DNA from 2 places in the Streptomyces sp. NBC_01089 genome. Region 2 is predicted to be linked to the other one. Evidence: predicted binding sites of a transcription regulator. Region 2 holds the regulator's gene; the other holds the start of a gene.
What was found. Region 2 encodes HrcA, which represses chaperone genes, less so after heat shock. Its sites were predicted from a motif close to TTNGCACTCNGNNNNNCNGAGTGCNAA; they were not measured.

Region 1: a site for HrcA is predicted at 3,232-3,258, ahead of groL (chaperonin GroEL). Genes of this name have one in related genera too.

The regions. Positions count from the first base shown of each region.
Region 1 covers NZ_CP108660.1:4,667,215-4,674,773, reverse strand. Annotated here, with positions in the region: gene OG510_RS20920 (alpha/beta fold hydrolase) at 1-462, shown strand, start outside; gene OG510_RS20915 (Uma2 family endonuclease) at 760-1,338, shown strand; gene groL (chaperonin GroEL) at 1,482-3,107, opposite strand; gene OG510_RS20905 (cold-shock protein) at 3,413-3,616, opposite strand; gene OG510_RS20900 (MoaD/ThiS family protein) at 4,041-4,316, opposite strand; gene thrC (threonine synthase) at 4,402-5,703, opposite strand; SAM riboswitch class I at 5,719-5,845, opposite strand; gene OG510_RS20890 (glucosyl-3-phosphoglycerate synthase) at 6,002-6,946, shown strand; gene OG510_RS20885 (APC family permease) at 7,318-7,559, shown strand, end outside.
Region 2 covers NZ_CP108660.1:5,797,832-5,805,390, forward strand. Annotated here, with positions in the region: gene OG510_RS25985 (SpoIIE family protein phosphatase) at 1-56, shown strand, start outside; gene hemW (radical SAM family heme chaperone HemW) at 113-1,315, shown strand; gene OG510_RS25995 (DUF3097 domain-containing protein) at 1,353-2,189, opposite strand; gene OG510_RS26000 (MBL fold metallo-hydrolase) at 2,200-2,928, opposite strand; gene hrcA (heat-inducible transcriptional repressor HrcA) at 3,085-4,095, shown strand; gene dnaJ (molecular chaperone DnaJ) at 4,096-5,232, shown strand; gene OG510_RS26015 (nitronate monooxygenase) at 5,414-6,487, shown strand; gene OG510_RS26020 (16S rRNA (uracil(1498)-N(3))-methyltransferase) at 6,484-7,245, shown strand; gene OG510_RS26025 (hypothetical protein) at 7,343-7,559, shown strand, end outside.

The DNA.
Region 1 (7,559 bases), 1.1 Mb from region 2:
GCCGCGCGCCACCCGGAGCTGGTCTCCCGCCTCGTCCTGATCGACGCCAACCTCGACCCCCTGGTGCCCACGCTGGGAACGCTCGGCAGCAGCGGCATCGCCGCCTACTCCGAGGAGGAGTTCCTCGCGTACGGCTGGGCCGAGGTACGCGACCAGGCCGGGGCCCACTGGTGGTCCACCATGCGGCTGGCGGGCCGGGAGGCCCTGCACCGGAGCGCCACCCACCTGGCCCACGGCAGCACACCACCGATGCGCGAGCTGCTGCTCGGCCTGAAGATCCCGCGCGCCTTCCTGTACCCGGAGGCCGACGGCGCCCTCCCCGGCGCCGACGGCCTGACCGCGGCGGGCGTATCAGTGACCGCGATCCCGGACTGCGGGCACAACATCATGCTGGACAACCCGGACGCGTTCGTCAGGGCCACGGCAACAGCACTCGGGGCCGCCTCGGAGCCGGGAGCCTGAGCCTGACGTTCCGAGCGCTCTTCACAGTGCCGGGACGGAGCGCCTGATCTTCCACCCAACCACCCTCGCCGCGCACCCTGTTGACCAACCGTGACCGACTTGCCACGGGCAGTTGCCAGGCTCTAGCGTGCTCGCAGACGTGCCCCCTTACACGCGACGGCAGGCCCCTGCCCACGGCTGTGCCCGCGCCGCCGAAGCCCGGGCGGCCGCGATCCGGTCGCCCGAGAGGACCCGCACATGACCGTTCAGCTCATTCGTGCCGGAAGCGGGGCAGGATGGAGGCGAGGAGGCGACGCCATGACCCCCAGCCCCGCTGACCACGCCCAGATGTCCGTCGAGGACTTCGAGGAGCTCGCCCGCCATGCTCCCGAGACGGTGCGGCTCGAATTCATCAACGGAAAGCTCGGAGTCAAAGCCATGCCCGATGGCAATCACGGCGAGATCTTCATGTGGCTGATGCGTCAGTGCATGCAGCAGCGCCCTGATCTGAACCTCATGCCCGAGCGTGGACTTCAGGTCGAGAAATACCGCAAGGGCCGGGCCCGCACGGACGGGACGCTGGTCCCCCGCGGGCACTTCAAGGGGCATGGCGAGTGGTCCGTCACCGATGGCGCTCTCCTCGTGGTCGAGATCACCTCCCATGACCGGGACACCAACCGCCGTGACCGCGTCGAGAAGCCCGTGGCGTACGCCGAGGCGGAGATTCCCGTCTATCTCCTCATCGACCGCGAGGACAACGCCGTGACGGTGTTCAGCAGCCCGAAGGGCGGCACCTATCAGGAGAATGTCTCGTACCCCTACGGGAAAGCCGTCGAGCTGCCCTCTCCGCTCGGTATCACCCTGGAGACCGAGGAACTCAAGGAGTACGCAGACTGACGCTCGCGGAGCCCGGTGAGTGCACCGCCGAAGCAACCGCGAACGCCCGAGGGCGGTACCCCTTCGAGAAGGGGTACCGCCCTCGGTCCGTACTGCTTGCCGTACTGCTGCTGGAGCAGCCGATCCTCGTTGCGAGCCGAGGATCAGAAGTCCATGTCACCGCCCGGCATGCCGCCCGGGGCGCCGCCGGGGGCGGCCTTCTCCGGCTTGTCGGCGATGACGGCCTCGGTGGTGAGGAACAGCGCGGCGATCGACGCGGCGTTCTGCAGCGCGGAGCGCGTGACCTTCGCCGGGTCGATGATGCCCTCGGCGATCATGTCGACGTACTCGCCGGTCGCGGCGTTCAGACCGTGGCCGACCGTCAGGTTGCGGACCTTCTCGACGACGACTCCGCCTTCGAGACCACCGTTGACGGCGATCTGCTTCAGCGGGGCCTCCAGGGCGAGCTTCACGGCGTTGGCGCCGGTCGACTCGTCACCCTCGAGCTCAAGCTTCTCGAACACCGCGGAAGCCTGGAGCAGGGCCACGCCACCACCGGCGACGATGCCCTCCTCGACGGCCGCCTTCGCGTTGCGAACGGCGTCCTCGATGCGGTGCTTGCGCTCCTTGAGCTCGACCTCGGTCGCGGCACCGGCCTTGATGACCGCAACACCGCCGGCGAGCTTCGCCAGGCGCTCCTGCAGCTTCTCGCGGTCGTAGTCGCTGTCCGAGTTCTCGATCTCGGCACGGATCTGGTTGACGCGGCCCTGGACCTGGTCGCTGTCACCGGCACCGTCGACGATCGTGGTCTCGTCCTTGGTGATGACGACCTTGCGGGCGCGGCCGAGCAGGTCGAGACCGGCGCTCTCCAGCTTGAGGCCGACCTCCTCGGAGATGACCGTGCCACCGGTGAGGATGGCGATGTCGCCGAGCATGGCCTTGCGGCGGTCGCCGAAGCCCGGGGCCTTGACGGCGACGGACTTGAAGGTGCCGCGGATCTTGTTGACGACCAGGGTCGACAGCGCCTCGCCCTCGACGTCCTCCGCGATGATCAGCAGCGCCTTGCCGGACTGCATGACCTTCTCGAGCAGCGGAAGGAGGTCCTTCACGTTGCCGATCTTGGAGTTGACGATCAGGATGTACGGGTCGTCGAGCGACGCCTCCATACGCTCCATGTCGGTGGCGAAGTACGCCGAGATGTAGCCCTTGTCGAAGCGCATGCCCTCGGTGAGCTCAAGCTCGAGACCGAAGGTCTGCGACTCCTCGACGGTGATGACGCCTTCCTTGCCGACCTTGTCCATCGCCTCGGCGATGAGCTCGCCGATCTGGGTGTCAGCGGCGGAGATGGAGGCGGTCGAAGCGATCTGCTCCTTGGTCTCCACGTCCTTGGCCTGCTCCAGGAGAGCGGCGGAGACGGCCTCGACGGCCTTCTCGATGCCACGCTTCAGGGCCATCGGGTTGGCACCGGCGGCGACGTTGCGGAGGCCCTCACGAACCAGCGCCTGCGCGAGGACGGTCGCGGTGGTCGTACCGTCACCGGCGACGTCGTCCGTCTTCTTGGCGACCTCCTTGACCAGCTCGGCGCCGATCTTCTCGTACGGGTCCTCGAGCTCGATCTCCTTGGCGATGGAAACACCATCGTTGGTGATCGTGGGGGCGCCCCACTTCTTCTCAAGGACGACGTTGCGGCCCTTGGGGCCGAGGGTGACCTTGACGGCGTCGGCGAGCTGGTTCATCCCGCGCTCGAGACCGCGCCGTGCCTCCTCGTCGAACGCGATGATCTTGGCCATGTGAAGTGGTCCTCCCGGACAGGGGGTGGAAAGCGTCAGACCTGGCGGTGCCCGCGACGGACGGCCTGCTTGCCCGGTGGTTCCTTGCCCCACCCGGCCCGCGAGCCTCACCAACCCGGCCCTTCTGTCACTCTCACTGGGAGAGTGCTAACGCCAATGATTAGCACTCGACCCCTGCGAGTGCAAGCGCCTTCGATGGATGCGACCCCTGGCCCGGGACAGCCCGGACGCGCGAGAGGCCCGCTCCCCTCTGTGGGGTGCGGGCCTCTCGTGCGTGAGTGGGCCGGTGGCCGATCGCGCCGAGATCAGACGGCGAGTTTGACCATGTCCGCCTGCGGACCCTTCTGGCCCTGCGAGATCTCGAACTCGACTCGCTGACCTTCTTCAAGGGTGCGGTAGCCGTCCATCTGAATCGCGCTGTAGTGGACGAAAACATCCGCACCACCGTCGACCGCGATGAAGCCGTACCCCTTCTCCGCGTTGAACCACTTGACGGTGCCCTGAGCCATGCCTAACTCCCCTATTACTGGCCCTTGCACAGAGCCCGCACTTCGCGGGATCCGGGTCAGACCTTGCGCCGGAACGCGTCGACCGCGGCTGAATGTATCTGCCCAACTGCCCTCTGCAACAGGTCAATCGGACGAGAATTCTGAGCGAGACCGACCGCACCATTGGGCGGATTCCCGAGGATCCCCGGGCAAGTCGGGCCGGGCAAAGGGCACTTAGGCCGCAAAGAGATCGAGCACATTGCCCACACATTGGCGCCGGCTCAGCAGCTCACGGCGCGGACGATCAAGGGGGCTGCCCCAACTCTACCGTGTTCAACCATGCAGAATTGCCCCCTCCGCCTGGGGTGCGGAGAGGGCAATAGGCATAGCGGACAGCAGAGCGGCGAGTGCCCCGGAGGGCACGCCGCGGCGCCGGAGAGGGCGCTCAGCCGCCGGCGACGGCCGGGATGATGGAAATGCCCGCGCCGTCGGGCGTGGCCGTCTCCAGGCCCTGCTCGAAGCGCACGTCGTCGTCGTTCACGTACACGTTCACGAAGCGGCGCAGCTTGCCCTGGTCGTCCAGGACGCGGGCCGCGATGCCGGTGTGGTTCTTCTCCAGGTCGGCGATGACCTCGGAGAGGGTGCCGCCGTCGGCGGCGACCTCGGCCTGGCCGCCCGTGTAGGTGCGGAGGATGGTGGGGATACGGACCTTGACGCTCATGCGGATTGCCTTCCGGGGATGGGCAGCGGTGTCAGACGGTGGACGGCGGGCCGGCCGGTGGACGGGGCGGCCGGTGGACGGCGGGTCAGGCGCCCGTGGCCAGACCCGCCTCGCGGAACGCGTCCAGGGTCGGACGGATCGTCGCGGTCGGGCCGGACGTCGGGGCGACCGCGTCCAGGGTCTTGAGGCCGTCGCCCGTGTTCAGTACGACGGTGGTGAGGGACGGGTCGAGCAGACCGGCCTCGATGAGCTTCTTCGTGACGCCGACGGTCACACCGCCCGCGGTCTCGGCGAAGATGCCCTCGGTGCGGGCCAGCAGCTTGATCGCGTCGACGATCTGCGCGTCGTTGACGTCCTCGACGGCGCCGCCGGTGCGGCGGGCGATGTCCAGGACGTACGGGCCGTCCGCCGGGTTGCCGATCGCCAGGGACTTGGCGATCGTGTCCGGCTTCTGCGGCCGTACGACGTCGTGCCCGGCCTTGAACGCGGTGGAGACCGGCGAACAGCCCTCGGCCTGCGCGCCGAAGATCTTGTACGGCTTGTCCTCGACCAGGCCGAGCTTGATCAGCTCCTGGAGCCCCTTGTCGATCTTCGTGAGCTGGGAGCCGGAAGCGATCGGGATGACGATCTGGTCCGGCAGCTGCCAGCCGAGCTGCTCGCAGATCTCGTACGCCAGGGTCTTGGAGCCCTCGCCGTAGTACGGGCGGAGGTTGACGTTGACGAAGCCCCAGCCCTCACCGATCGGGTCGCCGATGAGCTCGGAGCAGAAGCGGTTGACGTCGTCGTAGTTGCCCTCGATGCCGACCAGTTCGCCGCCGTACACCGCGGCCATCACGACCTTGCCCTGCTCCAGGTCGTGCGGGATGAACACGCAGGAGCGGAAGCCGGCGCGGGCAGCGGCGGCGCCGACGGCACCGGCCAGGTTGCCCGTGGAGGAGCAGGAGAGCGTGGTGAAGCCGAAGGCGCGGGCGGCCTCGACGGCGATGGCGACGACACGGTCCTTGAAGGAGTGCGTCGGATTGCCGGAGTCGTCCTTGATGTGCAGCGCGCCGGTGACACCCAGCTCACGGGCGAGGTTGTCGGCCTTGACGAGCTTGGTGAAGCCCGGGTTCAGGTTGGGCTGGTCGGCCACACCGGCGGGGACGGGCAGCAGCGGGGCGTAGCGCCAGATGCTGTTCGGGCCGGCCTCGATGCGCTTCTTCAGCTCGTCGGGGGAGCCGCTCGGCAGGTCGTACGCCACTTCGAGCGGCCCGAAACAGGACGCGCAGGCGAAGAGGGGGCCGAGCGGGAAACGCTCGCCGCACTCACGGCACGAGAGGGCCGCCGCGGGGCCGAGATCGACGGTCCCGGTGGAGTCGTTGGTGCTGGTGATGGTCTGCACAGCCATGGTGGCGAGGTCCTCTCCTCATCTTCCTCGCGACGTACTTCGCCACGAGACGGAATTGGCACCTTCCCCACCATGACCTCGCGGTCGGCGGAAGGTTGCCGGGACTTCTACGGGCCGTTCCCTCAGTCCCTCTGGATGAGCGCTTATGACGCGGGCCTCGAGGCCCGGCGTGTTTGTCCGCGAGTGCTGACCCCGGCATGCCGTGGCCATTCGCGTTGTTCAAGACTGTAACCGAAGGCCGGGACGGTTGAGATAGTCGTCCGAACCGCGAGATGGCTCACAGTCAAGGAGACGCGCCGTGCTGGAAGAGGTGGACCGCTGGCTGACCAGGCGTTCCTGGTCGGCGGCCGACCGTCCGCTGGACCGGCTGACCGCCGCCAAGCGCGGCACGACCGTGAGTGTCGTCCTGCCGGCGCTCAACGAGGAGGCGACGGTCGGGGCGATCGTCGAGACCATCCGGCGGGAGCTGATGGACACCCTGCCGGTGCCGCTCGTCGACGAGCTGGTGGTGATCGACTCCGGCTCCGCCGACCGTACGGCCGAGGCAGCGGCGGCCGCCGGGGCGCGGGTCGTGCACCGGGACGAGATCCTGCCGCGGATCCCGGCCGTGCCGGGCAAGGGCGAAGTGCTGTGGCGTTCGCTGCTGGTGACCGGCGGCGACATCGTCTGCTTCGTGGACGCGGACCTGCGGGAGTTCTCCGCGGACTTCGTCTCCGGGATCGTCGGACCGCTGCTGACCGACCCCGACGTGCAGTTCGTGAAGGCCATGTACGACCGGCCGCTCGGCGAGGCGGCCGGCCAGGGCGGGCGGGTGACCGAGCTGGTGGCGCGGCCGCTGCTCAATCTGCACTGGCCGCAGCTGGCCGGATTCGTCCAGCCGCTGGGCGGCGAGTACGCGGTGCGGCGCTCGCTGCTCGAACAGCTGCCGTTCCCGGTCGGTTACGGCGTCGAGCTGGGCCTGCTCGTCGACGCGCTGCACACGGTGGGGCTCGACGCGCTGGCGCAGGTCGACGTGGGCTCGCGCAAACACCGCCACCAGGACGGGCTGGCGCTGGGGCGGATGGCGGCGGCGATCTACCGCACGGCGCAGCTGCGGCTTTCGCGGGGGCAGCTGGTGCGGCCCGCGCTGACGCAGTTCGAGCGCGGGGCCGGCGGGTTCGTACCGAGGACGTACGCGGTGGACACCGAGGAGCGGCCCCCGATGCGGAGCGTCGGCGAGTACGCGGCACGGCGGGCGGCCTGACCGGAATCCGTACGCGCAAGCCGTCCATGGATGCCGCCATGGATGCCGCCCATGTGTGCCGTCCATGGAAAGGTTTTGGCCATCGCCGGCGCGAGAATCCGAACCTGGCTTTGATCCGCGATATCCGTGCAGTCACCGCACTCTGAACGGTAATGAGCACCGCAATGCCGTAAACAAACGACGGATTTCGTTGCGGTGATGCTTTAACGAACCCTTGACGGAAATCCCCGTCGGGAGTTGTATTCGGTCACCGGAGCGGCGTGGACGTCCTCGCGGTCCACCCCGCATGTGCGGCACCCGTCGGTGAATCCCCGAAGGTGCCTCCCCCTCATGCCGCCAGCCTCATGCCGCCAGCACCGATGGGACAACGGATGACCCATACGCCCGACACGACCGTTGCCGCGCCCCCCGGGGAGCCGGAAGCCGACACCCGTGCCGTGACGGCGGGGGAAGCCCCCACGCTCACCCGGTCCATCGGGGTGGTGGGAGGCACGCTGCTCACGCTCTCCTGTCTGACCCCGGCATCGTCGCTCTTCGTGATCGTGCCGGACTCGTTCGCCACCCTGGGCACCGGGACGGCCCTCACCATCGCCATCGCGGGTGTGCTCTGTAT
Region 2 (7,559 bases):
TCGGCGTGGAGCCGCTGGACGACGACATGGCGCTCCTGGTGCTGCGGGCGGAGTAGTTCCCGGCCCGGGGGACAATGGGGGCATGCCTTCCGTACTGCCCGATGGTGAGCCCATGCCCGATGACGGGGCGCTGCCCGGTCATGCCCTGGAGGGCGCGGGTGAGCGGCCGCTCGGGTTCTATCTGCACGTGCCCTACTGCGCGACGCGCTGCGGGTACTGCGACTTCAACACCTACACCGCCACCGAGCTGCGCGGCTCGGGCGGTGTGCTGGCCTCCCAGGACAACTACGCCTCGACCCTGACCGAAGAGGTCAGGCTGGCCCGCAAGGTGCTGGGGGACGACCCCAGGCCGGTCAGCACGGTGTTCGTCGGCGGCGGCACACCGACCCTGCTCGACGCGGCGGACCTGGTACGGATGCTCGCCGCGGTACGGGACGAGTTCGGCCTCGCCGAGGGCGCCGAGATCACCACCGAGGCCAACCCCGAGTCCGTCGGCCCGGAGTATCTGGCGGAGCTGCGGGCCGGCGGCTTCAACCGGATCTCGTTCGGGATGCAGAGCGCCCGGCAGCACGTCCTGAAGATCCTCGACCGCACCCACACCCCCGGCAGGCCCGAGGCGTGCGTCGCCGAGGCGCGCGCCGCGGGCTTCGAACACGTCAACCTCGACCTGATCTACGGCACGCCGGGGGAGTCCGACGACGACTGGCGGGCCTCGCTCGCGGCGGCGGTCGGCGCAGGTCCCGACCACATCTCCGCGTACGCCCTCATCGTCGAGGAGGGCACCCAGCTGGCCCGCCGGATCCGGCGCGGCGAGGTGCCCATGACGGACGACGACGAGCACGCGGACCGTTATCTGATCGCGGACTCGGTCCTGGCCGACGCGGGGTTCTCCTGGTACGAGGTCTCCAACTGGTCCACCACCGACGCGGGCCGGTGCCTCCACAACGAGCTGTACTGGCGCGGCGCGGACTGGTGGGGCGCGGGCCCCGGCGCGCACAGCCACATCGGCGGGGTGCGCTGGTGGAACGTGAAGCACCCCGGCGCGTACGCGGCCGCCCTGGCCGCCGGGAAGTCACCCGGCGCGGGCCGGGAGATCCTGCCCGCCGAGGACCGCAGGGTGGAGCGCATCCTGCTGGAGCTGCGGCTGCGCGACGGCTGCCCGCTGGACATCCTGGCCCCGGCCGGCCTGGCGGCGTCCCGGCGGGCGCTGGCGGACGGGCTGCTCGATCCGGCGGCCTACGGGTCGGGGCGTGCGGTGCTCACGCTGCGCGGGCGGCTGCTGGCCGACGCGGTGGTGCGGGATCTGGTGGACTGAGGCGGCGCCGCTCGCTGCCTGCGTCCGGCCCCGCTCCTCAAACGCCGGAGTGGCTGGAATCCTCCGGCGCCGTCACGAAGTCGATCAGCTCCTCGACGCGGCCCAGCAGTGCGGGCTCCAGGTCGCGGTAGGAGCGTACGCCCGACAGGATCCGCTGCCACGCGGCGCCGGTGTTCTCCGGCCAGCCCAGGGACCGGCACACGCCCGTCTTCCAGTCCTGGCCGCGCGGTACCGTCGGCCACCCCGCGATGCCCACGGACGACGGCTTCACCGCCTCCCACACATCGATGTAGGGGTGCCCCACCACCAGCGCGTGGTCGCTGGAGACCTCCGCCGCGATCCGGGACTCCTTCGAGCCCGGGACCAGGTGGTCGACCAGCACGCCGAGCCGCGCGTCCGCCGCAGGCCCGAACTCCGCGACGATCGCGGGCAGATCGTCGATGCCCTCCAGGTACTCGACGACGACGCCCTCGATCCGCAGGTCGTCACCCCAGACCCGCTCGACCAGCTCCGCGTCGTGCCGCCCCTCGACATAGATCCGGCCGGCCCGCGCCACGCGCGCCCTCGCGCCGGGCACCGCCAGTGAACCGGACGCCGTGCGGTGCGGGCGCTGCGGCGCCGCCGTGGGGCGTACGAGCGTGACCGGGCGCCCTTCGAGCAGGAAGGCGCGCGGCCCCATCGGGAACACCCGGTGCTTGCCGAACCGGTCCTCCAGGGTGACCGTCGGCCCCTCGGCCGTCTTCTCGCACCGGATCACCGCACCGCAGAACCCGGTGGCGATCTCCTCGACCACCAGATCGGGCTCGGCCGCGACCTCGCGGGCGGGTGTCTGCTTCTTCCACGGCGGCGTGAAGTCGGGGCTGTAGCTGCGCATTCCGCAGACGCTACGACACCCCGGAGCTCGCTGCCAGCACATCCCGCTGAGCGCGGACGAACGCGGCGTCGACCACGGCCCCGTGCCCCGGCACGTACAGCGCGTCATCGCCGCCCAGCGCCAGCAGCCGGTCCACCGCCGCCGGCCAGCGGGCGGGCAGCGCGTCCGGGCCCGCCTGCGGCTCCCCCGACTCCTCGACCAGGTCGCCGCAGAAGACGACAGGGCGGTCGCCGGGGACGAGCAGCGCCAGGTCGTGGCCGGTGTGGCCGGGGCCGCAGTTCACCAGGGTCACCCGGCGGCCGCCCAGGTCCAGGGTCAGCTCCCCGGAGACCTGATGGTGCGGAGCGACCAGCTGCGCCACCGCGTCGGCGGCCTCCACGGCCGGCACCCCGTGGCGTACCGCGTCCTCGCGCAGCGCTTCGGCCCCGCGCGAGCCCCGGGTGAGCAGCGCCCGGGTCCCCACCGCCCCGTACACCTGCACCCCGGCGAACGCGGCGGTGCCCAGCACATGGTCGAAGTGCGGGTGGCTCAGCGCGATGTGCGTCACCCGGCGGCCCAGCGCCGCCTCCGCGCGCATCCGGACCTCCCGGCCCTCGCGGAGCGTGGCACCCGTGTCGAAGAGCAGTGCGCCGAACCGGCCCGCCACAAGCCCGGCCGTCGCGTCCCAGCGCGGGAGCCGGCACCGGCCCACGCCCGGCGCCAGCGGTTCCCAGCCGGAGTCTTCCCAAGCGGCGTCCATACCGCGACGCTATCCCGGTCGGCGGAGACCGGCGCGACCGTGCGAAGGGCCGCCCTTGCCAGCGGTGAACCTCTCCGCCGTACACTGGGACGCTGCTGGCACTCGAACATTCCGAGTGCCAGGCAGGCCCGGATCGACAGCTGGAGGTGTGCGCGGGTGCTCAGCGAACGCAGACTCGAAGTGTTGCGCGCCATCGTCCAGGACTATGTGGGCACCGAGGAGCCGGTCGGCTCCAAGGCGCTCACCGAGCGGCACCGGCTCGGTGTCTCACCGGCCACCGTCCGCAACGACATGGCGGCCCTGGAGGACGAGGGGTTCATCGCGCAGCCGCACACGAGCGCGGGCCGCATCCCCACGGACAAGGGGTACCGGCTGTTCGTCGACCGGCTCGCGGGCGTCAAGCCCCTCTCGTCGCCCGAGCGGCGCGCCATCCAGAACTTCATGGACGGCGCGGTCGACCTCGACGACGTGGTGGGCCGGACCGTACGGCTGCTGGCGCAGCTCACCCGGCAGGTCGCCGTCGTGCAGTATCCGTCGCTGACCCGTTCCACGGTGCGGCATGTGGAGCTGCTCGCGCTGGCGCCCGCCCGGCTGATGCTCGTCCTGATCACGGACACCGGACGGGTCGAGCAGCGCATGATCGACTGCCCGGCGCCGTTCGGTGAGACATCTCTCGCGGATCTCAGGGCCCGGCTCAACAGCCGGGTGGTGGGACGCCGTTTCGCGGACGTACCACAATTGGTGCAGGACCTGCCCGAGTCATTCGAACAGGAAGACCGGGGTACGGTTTCCACGGTGCTCGCGACCTTGCTCGAAACGCTGGTCGAGGAGACCGAGGAACGGCTGATGATCGGCGGAACCGCCAATCTGACGCGATTCGGACATGACTTCCCACTGACCATCAGGCCGGTGCTGGAAGCGCTTGAGGAGCAGGTCGTGCTGCTCAAGCTGCTCGGTGAGGACTCGGGCATGACCGTACGCATCGGGCATGAGAATGCCCACGAGGGCCTGACGTCCACATCGGTCGTCGCCGTCGGCTACGGTTCGGGCGACGAGGCAGTCGCCAAACTCGGCGTGGTCGGACCGACCCGCATGGACTACCCCGGAACGATGGGAGCGGTACGCGCAGTGGCACGTTACGTCGGACAGATCCTGGCGGAGTCGTAAGTGGCCACGGACTATTACGCCGTTCTCGGCGTGCGCCGCGACGCTTCCCAGGACGAGATCAAGAAGGCATTCCGGCGATTGGCGCGCGAGCTCCACCCGGACGTCAACCCCGATCCCAAGACGCAGGAACGCTTCAAGGAGATCAACGCCGCCTACGAGGTGCTGTCGGACCCGCAGAAGAAGCAGGTCTACGACCTCGGCGGCGACCCGCTCTCGCAGGCGGGCGGCGGCGGAGCCGGCGGCTTCGGCCAGGGCGGCTTCGGCAACTTCTCGGACATCATGGACGCGTTCTTCGGTACGTCGTCCCAGCGCGGGCCGAGGTCGCGTACGCGGCGCGGCCAGGACGCGATGATCCGGCTGGAGATCGACCTCAACGAGTCGGCCTTCGGCACCACGAAGGACATCCAGGTCGACACCGCCGTGGTCTGTACGACCTGCAGCGGCGAGGGCGCGGCCCCCGGCACCTCGGCCCAGACCTGCGACATGTGCCGCGGCCGCGGTGAGGTCTCGCAGGTCACCCGGTCCTTCCTGGGCCAGGTCATGACCTCGCGGCCGTGCCCGCAGTGCCAGGGCTTCGGTACGGTCGTGCCGACCCCGTGCCCCGAGTGCGCGGGCGACGGGCGCATCCGCTCCCGCCGCACGCTGACGGTGAAGATCCCGGCCGGTGTCGACAACGGCACCCGGATCCAGCTCGCGGGCGAGGGCGAGGTCGGCCCCGGCGGCGGCCCCGCCGGTGACCTGTACGTCGAGATCCACGAGCTGCCGCACGCGGTCTTCCAGCGGCGGGGCGACGATCTGCACTGCACGGTGACGGTCCCCATGACGGCGGCGGCGCTCGGTACGAAGGTGCCGCTGGAGACGCTGGACGCGCTGGAGGAGGTCGACATCCGGCCGGGCACACAGTCCGGTCAGTCGATCCCGATGCACCAGCGCGGCATCACGCATCTGCGCGGCGGCGGCCGGGGCGACCTGATCGTGCACGTCGAGGTGCTCACCCCGACGAAGATGGACGCCGAACAGGAGCGTCTGCTGCGGGAGTTCTCCAAGCTGCGCGGCGAGGAACGGCCCACCGGCCAGTTCCAGCCGGGGCAGCAGGGGCTGTTCTCGCGGCTGAAGGACGCGTTCAACGGGCGGTAGCGGGGGCTGTTCTTTCTGCCGGGGGTCCGGGGGTCGTCCCCCGGGGGATGCAGTCAGCCCGGGCAGCAGGGGCTGTTCTCGCGGCTGAAGGACGCGTTCAACGGGCGGTAGCCCGCAGGGTGGGTACTCCCGCCCGAGCCGCCGATTCGGTGCGGTGCGGAGGACGTGGCACGATGCGGTCATGTCCTCCGTACTCGCCGATCTCTGCCGATATCCGATCGTGCAGGCCCCCATGGCGGGCGGTGCTTCAGGCCCGCAGCTCGCCGCAGCCGTCTCCGAGGCCGGTGGTCTCGGGTTCCTCGCCGCCGGGTACAAGACCGCGGACGGCATGTACGAGGAGATCAAACAGCTGCGCGGGCTGACCTCCCTGCCCTTCGGCGTGAATCTGTTCATGCCGCAGTCCGACAACGCCGATCCGGCCGCGGTCGAGCTCTACGGCCAGCAGCTCGCCGGTGAGTCCACCTGGTACGAGACGCCGCTCGGCGACGTCCACGGCAGCTCGGACGACGGCTACGAGGCCAAGCTGGCCGTCCTGCTCGACGACCCGGTCCCGGTCGTCTCCTTCACCTTCGGCTGTCCCTCCCGCGATGTGCTCGACGCCTTCGACCGGGTCGACACCTTCACCATCGTCACCGTCACCACCGCTGAAGAGGCGCAGGCCGCCCAGTGGTGCGGCGCCGACGCGGTCTGTGTGCAGGGCATCGAGGCGGGCGGCCACCAGGGCACACACCGCGACGACCCGCAGAACGACGGCACGGGCATCGGTGTGCTGTCGCTCATCACCCAGGTCAGGGAGACCGTGCAGCTGCCGGTCATCGCGGCGGGCGGCCTCATGCGCGGCGCGCAGATCGCGGCGGTGCTCGCGGCGGGCGCGGAGGCCGCGCAGCTCGGTACGGCCTTCCTGGTGTGCCCCGAGTCCGGCGCGAACAGGCTGCACAAGCAGGCCCTGACCAACCCGCTCTTCGTCCGCACCGACCTCACCCGCGCGTTCAGCGGGCGCCCGGCGCGCGGTCTCGTCAACCGGTTCATGCGCGAGCACGGACCGTACGCCCCCGCCGCCTATCCGCAGGTGCACCACCTCACCTCCGGACTGCGCAAGGCGGCGGCCGGAGTGGGCGACGCCCAGGGCATGGCGCTCTGGGCGGGCCAGGGCCACCGCCTCGCCCGTGAGCTGCCCGCGGGCCAGCTCATCGAGGTGCTGGTCGCCGAACTGGACGCGGCCCGCACGGTGTTGGCCGATGGCGGCCCGTCATGACCGCCCCGGTCTTCGTGGTCGACGCGGCGGGTGGCCTCGACACGGCGGCCCCCGGCGGCCGGTTCGTCCTGGACGGCCCCGAGGGCCGGCACGCGGTGTCCGTGAAGCGGCTGCGGGCGGGCGAGGACGTCGTACTGACCGACGGCGCCGGCCGCTCCGCGCGGTGTGTGGTCCTGGCGGCCGAGGGCAAGGACCGGCTGGAGCTCCGGATCGACGCGTGCGCCGACGAGCCGCCGCCTGTACCCCGGATCACCGTCGTACAGGCGCTGCCCAAGGGCGACCGCGGCGAGGTCGCCGTCGAGACCATGACCGAGACAGGTGTCGATGTGATCGTGCCGTGGCAGGCGTCGCGCTGCATCACCCAGTGGCGGGGCGACCGGGGCGCCAAGTCCCTCGCCAAGTGGCGCAGTACGGCACGGGAGTCGGGCAAGCAGTCCCGGCGTACCCGCTTTCCCGAGGTCACCGATGCGCTGAGCACCAAGCAGGTCGCCGCGCTGCTCGCGGACGCCGACCTGGCCGGGGTGCTGCACGAGGACCAGGAGTACGGCAGTGAGCCACTGGCCGCGGCCGAACTCCCCACGCGCGGCGAGATCGTGCTGGTCGTCGGCCCCGAAGGGGGAGTGTCCCCGGAGGAGCTCGCGGCGTTCACGGCGGCCGGGGCCGGGGTGTACCGGCTGGGGCGCAGTGTGCTGCGCACCTCAACGGCGGGCACGGCCGCGGGAGCGCTGCTGCTGGCCAGGACGGGACGCTGGGGCTGAGCGGGGCCCGCCCTCCGGGGGCGGTCCGCCACCCGCGCGAGTGAAGTGGCCGCATAGGGGCTGCACATCGGGGCACTCCGGTGGGAACCTGCCCCGTATGGGGGCATTGAGGCACGTATCGAGACGGGTGCGGTTCCGGACGGTTCTCGCGGCGATCGGCTTTGCCGGCACGGCAGTCGCGGGCGTCGCGGCCTGTGACCCGGTCGACGGGGTCAACACCGCGTCCGTCGCCTACACCACCGACCGCACCGCCACCAGCGCCCTTGAGCACCACGGCGTCGGCGTCGACTGGCTGTCCTGCACGGCCGACTCCG